Regions from separate parts of the Streptomyces sp. NPDC048637 genome, predicted to be linked through region 2. Evidence: riboswitches for the same ligand, from Rfam matches in the RefSeq annotation. Region 2 holds a riboswitch; each other region holds the start of a gene.

Region 1 (3,267 bases), on a different contig from region 2:
GCCGGGCTCACGCAGTGGGACGCGGTCAGCACCTTGCGCGGCGCGACCAGCGTGCCCGCGCACTCCGCTTCCTTCACGTCCTGCGACGTCAGAGCGACCGTCCAGGGATATTTCTTGATCTCGGCGCGGTCTCCCCCGACGACCGCGGCGGCGGGCGGGGTGGCTGACACCACCAGCGCCGCCCCCGCCAGGACCGCGCCCGCCACGATGCCGTGGCGCCTTCTCGCTTTGCTCATGGAGCCTCCATTGGCGATCGAACAAAGTCGCCCATGGAGAGGCTGTGGAGGGCAGCGCGGTTGCCTGACACGGCGGACGGGCCACGCATGGCGAGAACTGCCCGCCGGACAACGGCCGTTGACCGATCAAGGGCCGCCGACGAACAAGATCACATGGGCGTGCCCGTCGAGTGCCACCCCGCACCCCACTCCCCCGCACCGCACTCCCCTGCACCGCATGACTCTTGCTGTGTAAGATAGTGCGCCATGGAGGAGGCATCCGCTCCACGCGCCCAGTGGCTCAGCTGCGTGCTGGGCATGTGCCGATCCCCAGTCACCCACACCGCGGAGAAACCATGACGCCGACTGTCGAAACCGTGATCCCCCAGGCCATGGCGACATGGCGCCGCCTCGGGGTCGATGAGGACACAGCCGCCGAGATGGCCGAGGATCTGGCCGCCGACCTGACCGCCGCAGCACACGACGGCCGGGACGCCGGTGCGGTCATCGGGGACGACGTGGACGCGCTCGCCACCTCCTGGGCGGTCGAGCGCGGACTGCCGCCCCTGCACTGGCGCGTGAAGGAAACCGCGGTCGCCGCGGCCGGAGGAGCCTTCGTGCCGGCCATCCTCGCGCTGGTGTTCTGCTTCCTGTCGTGGGATCACACCTTCGACCCCTGCGCGAGCTGGGCCGAACCTGGCGGAGGGACGCCGGGCACCTGCCGCAGCACCCTCGAATCCCCCTGGATGTGGGCCGGCTGGGCCGGCTGGGCCGGCTGCGCGCTCCTCGCCTTCTTCATGATCCGGCGCACCGTGAGCGTGACGCTCCAGCACCATCTCGCCCCCGCGCGCGAGGCGACCCTGCGGGCCCTGCCCAAGGCCCTGCCCGTCATCATCGTGGCAGGGGCCCTGGTGGGCGGGGGGATCGGCCTGCTGGGCGAGCCCGTACTGGGGTATTTCGCCATCCTGGCCCTGCCGGTCGCGCTGGTCGGCATGCTCGGCACCGTCGCAGCGGGAGCTGCCCTGCTCCGGCACCGGACCTGCCCGACGAAGGAATTCCCGGCGCAGCAGCCAAGGCCCGGACGCCGCCACCTTTGACTCGTCGGTGTTGAAGAAGCTGCTGACGGACGGGTGGCCCGCACGGTCGGCATGGACGAGCCGGCCGTCCCTCCGCACGCTGCAACGGCCCCAGATACGGATCTCGGGGTTGGCGCCGAGTTCACTCGTCGGCAGCTCCACAACCGTCGAGAACACGTTGGCCTCCGTGTTCGAGTCCACACCGGTCCACGGCGAAGGGCCGCCGAGATGAGGCGCGGTGATATCGATCGGATTCAGGGCTTGCCGGCCTTCCCGGTGCACGCAGATTCCCCACGCTGCGTTATCGGCAACAACAAGACAACGACCGGGTCACTCTGGCCGTCCGCCTCGCGCCCTTTTGTCCGCGACTCAAGGAAACGTAATATCACCTGGTCATCATCGCGACGGGAGACAGGAAGCCGGTGAGAATCCGGCACGGTCCCGCCACTGTGACCGGGGAGTGGACCCTCGACAACGCCACTGCGCGCAGCGCGGGAAGGCGGGGGGAACGTCGATCCGGGAGTCAGGAAACTGGCCTGTCGCGGGCCCGTTCCGAGGAGCGCGGACTCCCCAGGAGGCTTTACGTGTACGACCGCATGCCCCGTCCCTCTTTCTCTCCCCCGTCTGCTCCGCTCCGCCGCGCCCTGTGCGCCGCCGCTGCGGCCGCCGCCCTGCTGTCCGGCTGTGGCACGACCTCGGGCAGCCCCGGAGACGGGAAGCCCGCCGCCTCCCCGGCGAAGGGCTTCCCGGTCACGATCGACAACTGCGGTACCCGTACGACCTACAAGAGGCCGCCGGCAAGGGCGGTCACCATCCATCAGCACCCGGCCGAGCTGATGCTCGCGCTCGGGCTCAAGGAGCGGATGGCCGGAACGTCCTTCCCTGACTCGGCCGTCCTTCCTCAGCTCAAAAAGGACTTCAACTCCCTGCCGGAGCTGGCGAAGAAGGAACCGTCGTTCGAGACCGTCCTGGAGAAGGAGCCGGACTTCGTCTACGGCGGCTACGGCAGCGCGTTCGCCGAGAACGAGGGCCGCTCCCGCAAGGCGTTCACCGACGCCGGTATCGACACCTACCTCAACCGCGAGTACTGCGGCAAGAAGCAGGTGTCCGTGACGGACATCTACGCCGAGATCCGCACCATCGGCACGATCTTCGGCGTACCGGAGCGGGCCGACAAGCTGGTCGCCGACCTCCAGGGGCGGATCGCCAAGACGGAAAAGGCGGTCAAGGGCGCACCGGCCGTGCCGGTGTTCGTGTACGACAGCGGCGACAAGACGGCGTTCACCCCGGGCGGCAAGAGCCTCGGCACCGAGCTCATCCGGCTCGCCGGCGGACGGAACATGTTCGCGGACCTGGACGACGTCTTCGGTGACGCGTCCTGGGAGCAGGTCGTCGCCCGCAAGCCCGAGGTGATCGCGATCTATGACTACGCGGGCACCGGAAGCGTCGAGCAGAAGAAGAAGTTCCTGCTCTCGCAGCCCGCCCTCGCCGACGTCCCCGCCGTGAAGAACAAGCGGTTCGTCGTGCTGCCGCTGACCGCCACGCTGGTCGGTGTCCGAGCGCCGTACGCGGTCGAGGACCTGGCCCGCGGGCTGCACCCGGAGAGGTTCCGGTGACGGCCCCTGCACAGACCGCTCCCCCCACCACTCCGGTCGCAGGCGGCAGCGGCGGTGCGGACCGGCCGCGCCGATGGTCCTTCGCCGTCGCCCTCGCCGTCCTCGGTGCTCTGCTGCTGCTGTCCGTCACGGCGGGGATGGCCATCGGGTCGGTGCAGGTGCCGCCCGGTGAGGTGTGGGGCATCGTGACGCACGCGCTGGGCGCCGACTGGTCGGAGCCGGTCTGGTCCAAGGCGCGCGAGACGATCGTGCTGGAGGTACGGGCACCACGGGTGCTGCTCGGGGCGGTGACGGGTGCGGGGCTCGCTGTGGTGGGCGCCGCCATGCAGGCGCTGGTGCGCAACCCGCTGGCGGAGCCGT
Region 2 (3,267 bases):
GCGGCGTCCGAGCCGGCGCCGGGTTCGGTCAGGCAGTAGCTGCCGAGGTCCTCCATGGCGCACAGGCGCGGCAGCCATCGTTCGCGCTGACCGGCGTCGCCGTAGTGGTCGATCATCCAGGCGACCATGTTGTGGATGGAGACGAATCCGGCGATGGACGGGCAGCCGGAGGCCAGGGTCTCGAAGACCAGGACGCCGTCGGCACGGCTGAGTCCACTGCCGCCGGCCTCCTCCCGCACATAGACGCCACCGAGCCCGATGCCCGCGGCCTTGCGCAGGACGTCCAGGGGGAAGTGCTTGTCCTGGTCCCACTGCACGGCGTACGGGGTCAGATGGTCCTGGGTGAAGTCGAGCGTGGCCTCGACGAGGGCGAGTTGGTCGTCGGTGAGCATGGTGGTGGTCATGGCGCTCACCTCATGGTCGGGAGGGTGAAGCTCGCGCCCTCCTTGGACCCGGCGGGCCAGCGCGAGGTGACGGTCTTGGTGCGGGTGTAGAAGCGGATCGCGTCCGGTCCGTGCTGGTTGAGGTCGCCGAATCCGGAGCGCTTCCAGCCGCCGAAGGTGTGGTAGGCGACCGGGACCGGGATGGGCACGTTCACGCCGACCATGCCGGTGTTCACCCGGCGGGTGAAGTCGCGGGCGGTGTCCCCGTCGCGGGTGAAGATCGCGACGCCGTTGCCGTAGGGGTGCTCGCTGGGCAGCCGCAGCGCCTCCTCGTAGTCGGCGGCCCGTACGACGCACAGGACGGGGCCGAAGATCTCCTCCCGGTAGACGCGCATCTGCGGGCTGACGCGGTCGAAGAGCGAGGCCCCGGCGAAGAAGCCGTTCTCGTGTCCGGCGAGCGTGAAGGCCCGTCCGTCCACGACGAGTTCGGCGCCTTCGTTGACGCCGATGTCGACATAGCGACGCACCCGGTCGAGGGCGTCCCGGCTGACCAGCGGGCCGAAGTCGGCCTCGGGGTCGTCGGAACGGCCGATGCGCAGCTTCCCGATGTGCTCCTTCAGGCGTGCCACCAGGGCGTCCGCGGTGGCCTCGCCGACGGGGACGGCCACGGAGATCGCCATACAGCGCTCGCCCGCCGAGCCGTAGCCCGCGCCGATCAGCGCGTCGGCGGCCTGGTCGAGGTCGGCGTCCGGCATCACGATCAGGTGGTTCTTGGCGCCGCCGAAGCACTGGGCACGCTTGCCGTGCGCGGCGGCGGTGGCGTAGAGGTGCGCGGCGACCGGGGTCGAGCCGACGAAGCCGAGCGCACCGACCCGGGGGTCCGTCAGCAGGGCGTCGACCGCTTCCTTCCCCCCGTTGACGACATTGAGGACACCGGGCGGGAGCCCCGCCTCCAGGAACAGTTCGGCGAGCCGGAGCGGTACGGAGGGGTCGCGCTCGGACGGTTTGAGGATGAAGGAGTTGCCGCAGGCCAGCGCGGGCGCGGCCTTCCACAGCGGGATCATCGCGGGGAAGTTGAACGGGGTGATGCCGGCGGTGACACCGATGGGGCCGCGCAGGGAGTGCACATCGATGCCGGTGCCGGCATTGTCGGTGAACTCGCCCTTGAGCAGATGCGGGATACCCGCGGCGAATTCGACGACCTCCAGCCCGCGTTGCAGGTCCCCGTGGGCGTCGGCGACCGTCTTGCCGTGCTCGGACGACAGCAGCCGGGCCAGCGACTCCCGTTCCCCTTCGGCCAGTTGGAGGAACTTCAGCAGCACGCGGGCGCGGCGCTGCGGGTTCCACTCGCCCCATTCGCGCTGGGCCTCGGCCGCATCGGCGATCGCCGCCTCGGTCTCGGCGCGGCCGGCGAGCGGGACGCGGGCCTGCACCTCGCCGGTGTTGGGGTCGTACACGTCGCCGTAGGTCCCCGAGGTGCCCGGGGTGTGCTTGCCGCCGATGAAATGTGCCAGTTCACGGACCATGAATGCCTGCTCTCCGTCAGGTGAGTCCGGGGATGGCGCGCCGGCCCGGCACGGACGCCGGACGGCGTGCGCGCGGGCGGCGCGAGAAGCGCAGGGCCGGGTGACCGTCAGATGTCGGTGATCGGTACCCGCCGGGTCCGCCGGTCAAGGGCGTGGGTGCACACCGGTGCCATGCGTGTCTGCTCCATCCTCGTGGACAACACGGAACACCCCGCGGCCGGTATCCTGACTCCCGGATCAGCACACGCTCCCCGGCCTTCCCAACGGACTTCTCCGTCAGTGGCCGGTCTCTTTCGGGGAGCGTATTCCCCGGTCACAGTGGCGGGACCGCGCCGGAATCGCACCGGCTTCCCTGCACCGCGGGCCTTGCCCCGAACATATAGTTGGACGTCCTAGTAAGTCCACCCCGCCACGGACCGTGCCGCGGCCGATCTCCAGGGCACCGGCGCACCGCGCCGCACGTCTCCGGCCGTTGAATCCCGCGGTCAGGCGTCCGGTTCGACGACGGGGTACGGCACGAACGTGCTGCTGGTCTCGTCCACCGCGAGCCGGCGGTCCAGCGGTGGTACCGCCCGCTGCGGACAGTCGGTGCGTTCGCAGATGCGGCAGCCCATGCCGATCGGGGTGGCCGCCGCGGCGTTGCCGAGATCCAGTCCGTCGGAGTAGACGAGCCGGGAGGCGTGCCGGATCTCGCAGCCGAGGCCGATGGCGAAGGTCTTGCCGGGCTCTCCCCAGCCGCCGCGGTGCCGGGTGATCGCGCGGGCGGTCCACAGGTAGCGCTGCCCGTCCGGCATCGCGGCGATCTGGACGTGGATGCGGCCGGGGGCGGCGAACGCCTCGTAGACGTTCCACAACGGGCAGGTGCCGCCCGCCCGGGAGAAGTGGAAGCCGGTCGCCGACTGCCGCTTGGACATGTTGCCCGCGCGGTCCACCCGCACGAACGAGAACGGCACGCCCCGCAGACGCGGGCGCTGGAGGGTGCTCAGGCGGTGGCAGACCGTCTCGTAGCCGAGACCGAAGCGGTCGGTGAGCCGTTCGATGTCGTAGCGCGCCTCTTCGGCGGTCGCGTGGAAGCGGCGGTAGGGAAGGATCAGCGCCGCCGCGAAGTAGTTGGCAATGCCGATACGGGCCAGCGACCAGGCGTCCGAGTCCGGGGCGAAGTCCTCCGAGGCGAGGCGGGACAGCTCATCGTCACCTTCGAGGAACGCCAGCTGCGTGGCCATCCGGAACGCCTGCTGACCGGGGCGCAGCCGGCCCGACAGGCGCAGCACCCGGCCGGTGTCGTCGTAGTGATGCAGCACGCTCGCGTCCGCCGACACCTGTACGCCGTGGCGTTGCGCCAAGCGGGCGGTCAGGAC
Region 3 (3,267 bases), on a different contig from region 2:
GCACACGCGCGGCCGAACCCGGCCAGTGGCTCGACTACCTGCTCACCAAGCTCGCGGCCGCGGGCGCACCGGACGACCATCTGGCGCCCCTGCGCACGGCACGCGCCACCGGAGGCGGCCGGAAACTGCCCGGCCGGCGGGCCGCACTGCCGGACCGCGGCATCGAACCCGGCGCGCTGCTCGACCTGCCGGGGCGCCGGGTGCGCGCCATCTGGACGCCCGGTCACACCCCCGGGCATGTGTGCCTCCACCTGGAGGAGGAACATCCCTCGGCGCGGGCCCCCGGCTTCGGCCGGCTGTTCTCCGGCGACCACCTCCTGCCCGGCATCACCCCGCACATCGGCCGGTACCAGGCCCCGGACGACGAGGGAGGTCCTCCCGGCCCGCACGACATGGCGAGCTTGCAGGAGGGCACCGACCCGCTGGGCGACTACCTCGACTCCCTCGAACGCGTCGGCCGGCTCGCCCCCGCCGAGGTACTGCCCGCGCACCAGCACGCCTTCGCCGACGCCGGCGGCCGGGTGCGCGAGCTGATCACCCACCACGAGGAGCGGCTGGCCCGGCTGCGAACCCTGCTCCAGGAACCGCGCACCGTCTGGCAGCTCGCCGTGGCCATGGAGTGGAACCGCCCCTGGGAGCAGATCCCGTACGGCTCCCGCAACATCGCTGTCTCGGAGGCCGAGGCCCATCTGCGCCGTCTGGTGAAGCTGGGGCATGCGGAGCGGGTGCCGGGCTCCGATCCGGTGAGGTACCAGGCGGTGGGGTAGCGGTCGTCTCGTCCTCGCGTTCTGTGGCGAATTCCGCGGCGATGCGGGGTGGGAGGGGGAGGGGGAGGGGGGACGAGCGGGCTGGTTGACGTGTACCCGGCGCCCGGCCGGTTCGGCGCATGGCCGGTTCGGCGCCCAGCCTCCGTGCGCTCGGCCCGTGACTGGCTCGCGCCCGGCTCCGTTCGCCCGGATCCGTTCGCCCGGCCCGTGACTGGCTCGCGCCCGGCCTGCGTGCCCGGCTTGTGCCCGGATCCCGTCCGCCCAGCTCGTGCGCGGCTCCGCCCGGCTCGCGTCTGGTTCGGTCGGCTCGTACGTGCGAGCGAGCGCCCGCCGGGTGCCGGTTAAGGTGTGCGGGACAACTTCATCCGTACCCGATCGGGGGAAGCCGGTGGAAATCCGGCGCTGACCCGCAACCGTGAGGACGGCCCGTCCGTACCGCGCCGGCTGACCCGGCAGGGACGGCCGTACGAGCCGGAGCACCCGAGAGGGCACGACCAAGGCTCCCGCCACCGGAACCGTCCGCCACACGGACGGCCGGTGCGCGGCACCGTCGAGGTATACGGAGCTGAGCCCGGTGCCACCGCGTCCGCGATCCAAGGGGATCGGCGCGCGGGTGGCCGGCCGAGCGTGGCTGCGTACATCGCCACGACCCGACCCGAGAGGCACCGACCCGATGGCCCCCATGGCTTCCATGGCTCACCAGGCCCCCCTGACGCACCCCGTCGCCCTCCTGGCGCGCCGCGCCGCCACGGCGCTGGCTGCCGCGGCGGTGCTGGGCGCGGCCGCTGCCCCCGCCGCGTACGCCGACTCCCCGTCCGCGTCCCCCAAGAAGCTGCCGGACGGCCTGTACGGCACCAAGGACCCGCAGTACGACGGGGTCTGGCGGCAGTCGCTCGCGCTGCTGGCACAGGACACGGTGGGGCTGCGGCCCGCGGCGCCCGCCGTGCGCTGGCTGGTCGGGCAGCAGTGCGCCGACGGCTCGTTCACCGCCTTCCGCGCCGAGCCCGGCAAGCCCTGCGACAGCAAGACCATGCGGGACACCAACCAGACGGCCGCCGCGGTGCAGGCGCTGGCCGCGCTCGGCGGGCACGGTGACGCCGTGAAGAAGGCCGTGGACTGGCTGAAATCGGTGCAGAACGAGGACGGCGGCTGGAGTTCGATGGCCGGTTCGGCCAGCGACGCCAACTCCACGTCCGTGGTCATCGGCGCCCTCGCGGCGGCGGGTGAGAAGCCGCAGTCGGTGACGTCGAAGAAGGGCGGCAAGACCCCCTACGACGGGCTGCTCACCTTCCAGCTGGGCTGCGACGCGAAGGAGGGCGAGCGCGGCGCGTTCACCTTCCAGCTCAAGGGCGCCGCCCCGAACGCCGACGCCACGGCGGCCGCCGCGACCGGAGCCCGCGGCAAGGGCTTTGTCGTCGCGCCCGCCGATCACCGGGAAGAGACCCCGGTCAAGCCGCTGAACTGCAAGGACGGGAGCGAGAAGGCGGGCAAGGGCGATCCGGCACAGGCAGCGGAGGGCGGCGGCGCCTACCTCGTCGCCCAGCTCGACAAGAACGGGCAGCATCTGCTCTCCGCGATGCCGGGCGCCGAGAAGCAGCCCGACGTCGGCAACACCGCCGACGCCGTGGTGGCGCTGGCGGCCGGCGGGCACGGTGCCGCCGCCGCGAAGCCGCTGAAGTGGCTGGAGAAGAACGCAGCGGACTGGGCCGGGCAGAGCGGCCCCGCCGCGTACGCCCAGCTGGTGCTGGCCGCGCATGCCACCGGCACCGACCCCCGCTCCTTCGGCGGCACCGACCTGGTGGCCGCGCTCAACGCCACCGGCCCCAAGCCGGCCGCCGCACCGCAAAAGGACACCGAGGACGCCGAGGACTCCACGGACGGCGGCAGCATCAGCGTGTGGTGGGTCATCGGCGTCGGCCTCGCCATCGGCGCCGGCATCGGGTTCCTGCTGAGCAACCGTAAGAAGAACCAGCTCTGATGCGGCGTACCAGGATCGCCGGCGCCGTGCTGCTGGCCGGTACGGTCACCGGCCTGGCCGCCGGGCCCGCGCAGGGGCAGGAGTATCGCTACTGGTCGTTCTGGGACAGCAAGGGCGGCTCCTGGACGTATGCCACCCAGGGGCCGGCCACCCTGCGGCCGGCCGACGGCGCGGTCGAGGGCTTCCGCTTCACCGTCGGCGCAGACTCCGCCGCGGCCGGCAAGCCGCGCACGGCCGCCGGCTTCGATGCGATCTGCCGCGACACCCCCGCCAAGGACGGCCGCAAGCGGATCGGCATCGTCCTGGACTTCGGCACCGCGGCGGACGCGCCCGGCGGCGAGCGGCCGCCGAAGGCCAGGTCGGAGTGTGCCCAGGTGTCCGAGGACGCCTCGGCGGGCGAGGCGCTGGCGGCGGTCGCCCGGCCGCTGCGCTACGACGCCAACGCCTTGCTGTGTGCCATCGCCGGCTATCCGAAGGCGGGGTGCGCGGAGGCCGTGAACGGGTCGAAGGGGGCCGGGGCCT

The links. A riboswitch is a leader RNA that binds a small molecule or an ion and turns the genes downstream of it on or off. The one in region 2 is predicted to bind cobalamin.
Region 1: linked by a shared signal. The riboswitch ahead of AB0C46_RS28095 (ABC transporter substrate-binding protein) and the one ahead of AB0C46_RS34560 (CoA-acylating methylmalonate-semialdehyde dehydrogenase) in region 2 are both predicted to bind cobalamin.
Region 3: linked by a shared signal. The riboswitch ahead of AB0C46_RS31875 (prenyltransferase/squalene oxidase repeat-containing protein) and the one ahead of AB0C46_RS34560 (CoA-acylating methylmalonate-semialdehyde dehydrogenase) in region 2 are both predicted to bind cobalamin.

Annotation. Positions count from the first base shown of each region.
Region 1 is NZ_JBEZHQ010000027.1:4,734-8,000, reverse strand. Features, by position in the region: gene AB0C46_RS28105 (serine protease) at 1-236, opposite strand, end outside; gene AB0C46_RS28100 (hypothetical protein) at 572-1,312, shown strand; cobalamin riboswitch at 1,665-1,846, shown strand; gene AB0C46_RS28095 (ABC transporter substrate-binding protein) at 1,888-2,907, shown strand; gene AB0C46_RS28090 (iron ABC transporter permease) at 2,904-3,267, shown strand, end outside.
Region 2 is NZ_JBEZHQ010000043.1:17,607-20,873, reverse strand. Features, by position in the region: gene AB0C46_RS34565 (acyl-CoA dehydrogenase family protein) at 1-404, opposite strand, end outside; gene AB0C46_RS34560 (CoA-acylating methylmalonate-semialdehyde dehydrogenase) at 410-1,909, opposite strand; cobalamin riboswitch at 2,107-2,293, opposite strand; gene AB0C46_RS34555 (short-chain fatty acyl-CoA regulator family protein) at 2,395-3,267, opposite strand, start outside.
Region 3 is NZ_JBEZHQ010000036.1:11,906-15,172, reverse strand. Features, by position in the region: gene AB0C46_RS31880 (MBL fold metallo-hydrolase) at 1-767, shown strand, start outside; cobalamin riboswitch at 1,109-1,270, shown strand; gene AB0C46_RS31875 (prenyltransferase/squalene oxidase repeat-containing protein) at 1,441-2,745, shown strand; gene AB0C46_RS31870 (SCO2322 family protein) at 2,745-3,267, shown strand, end outside.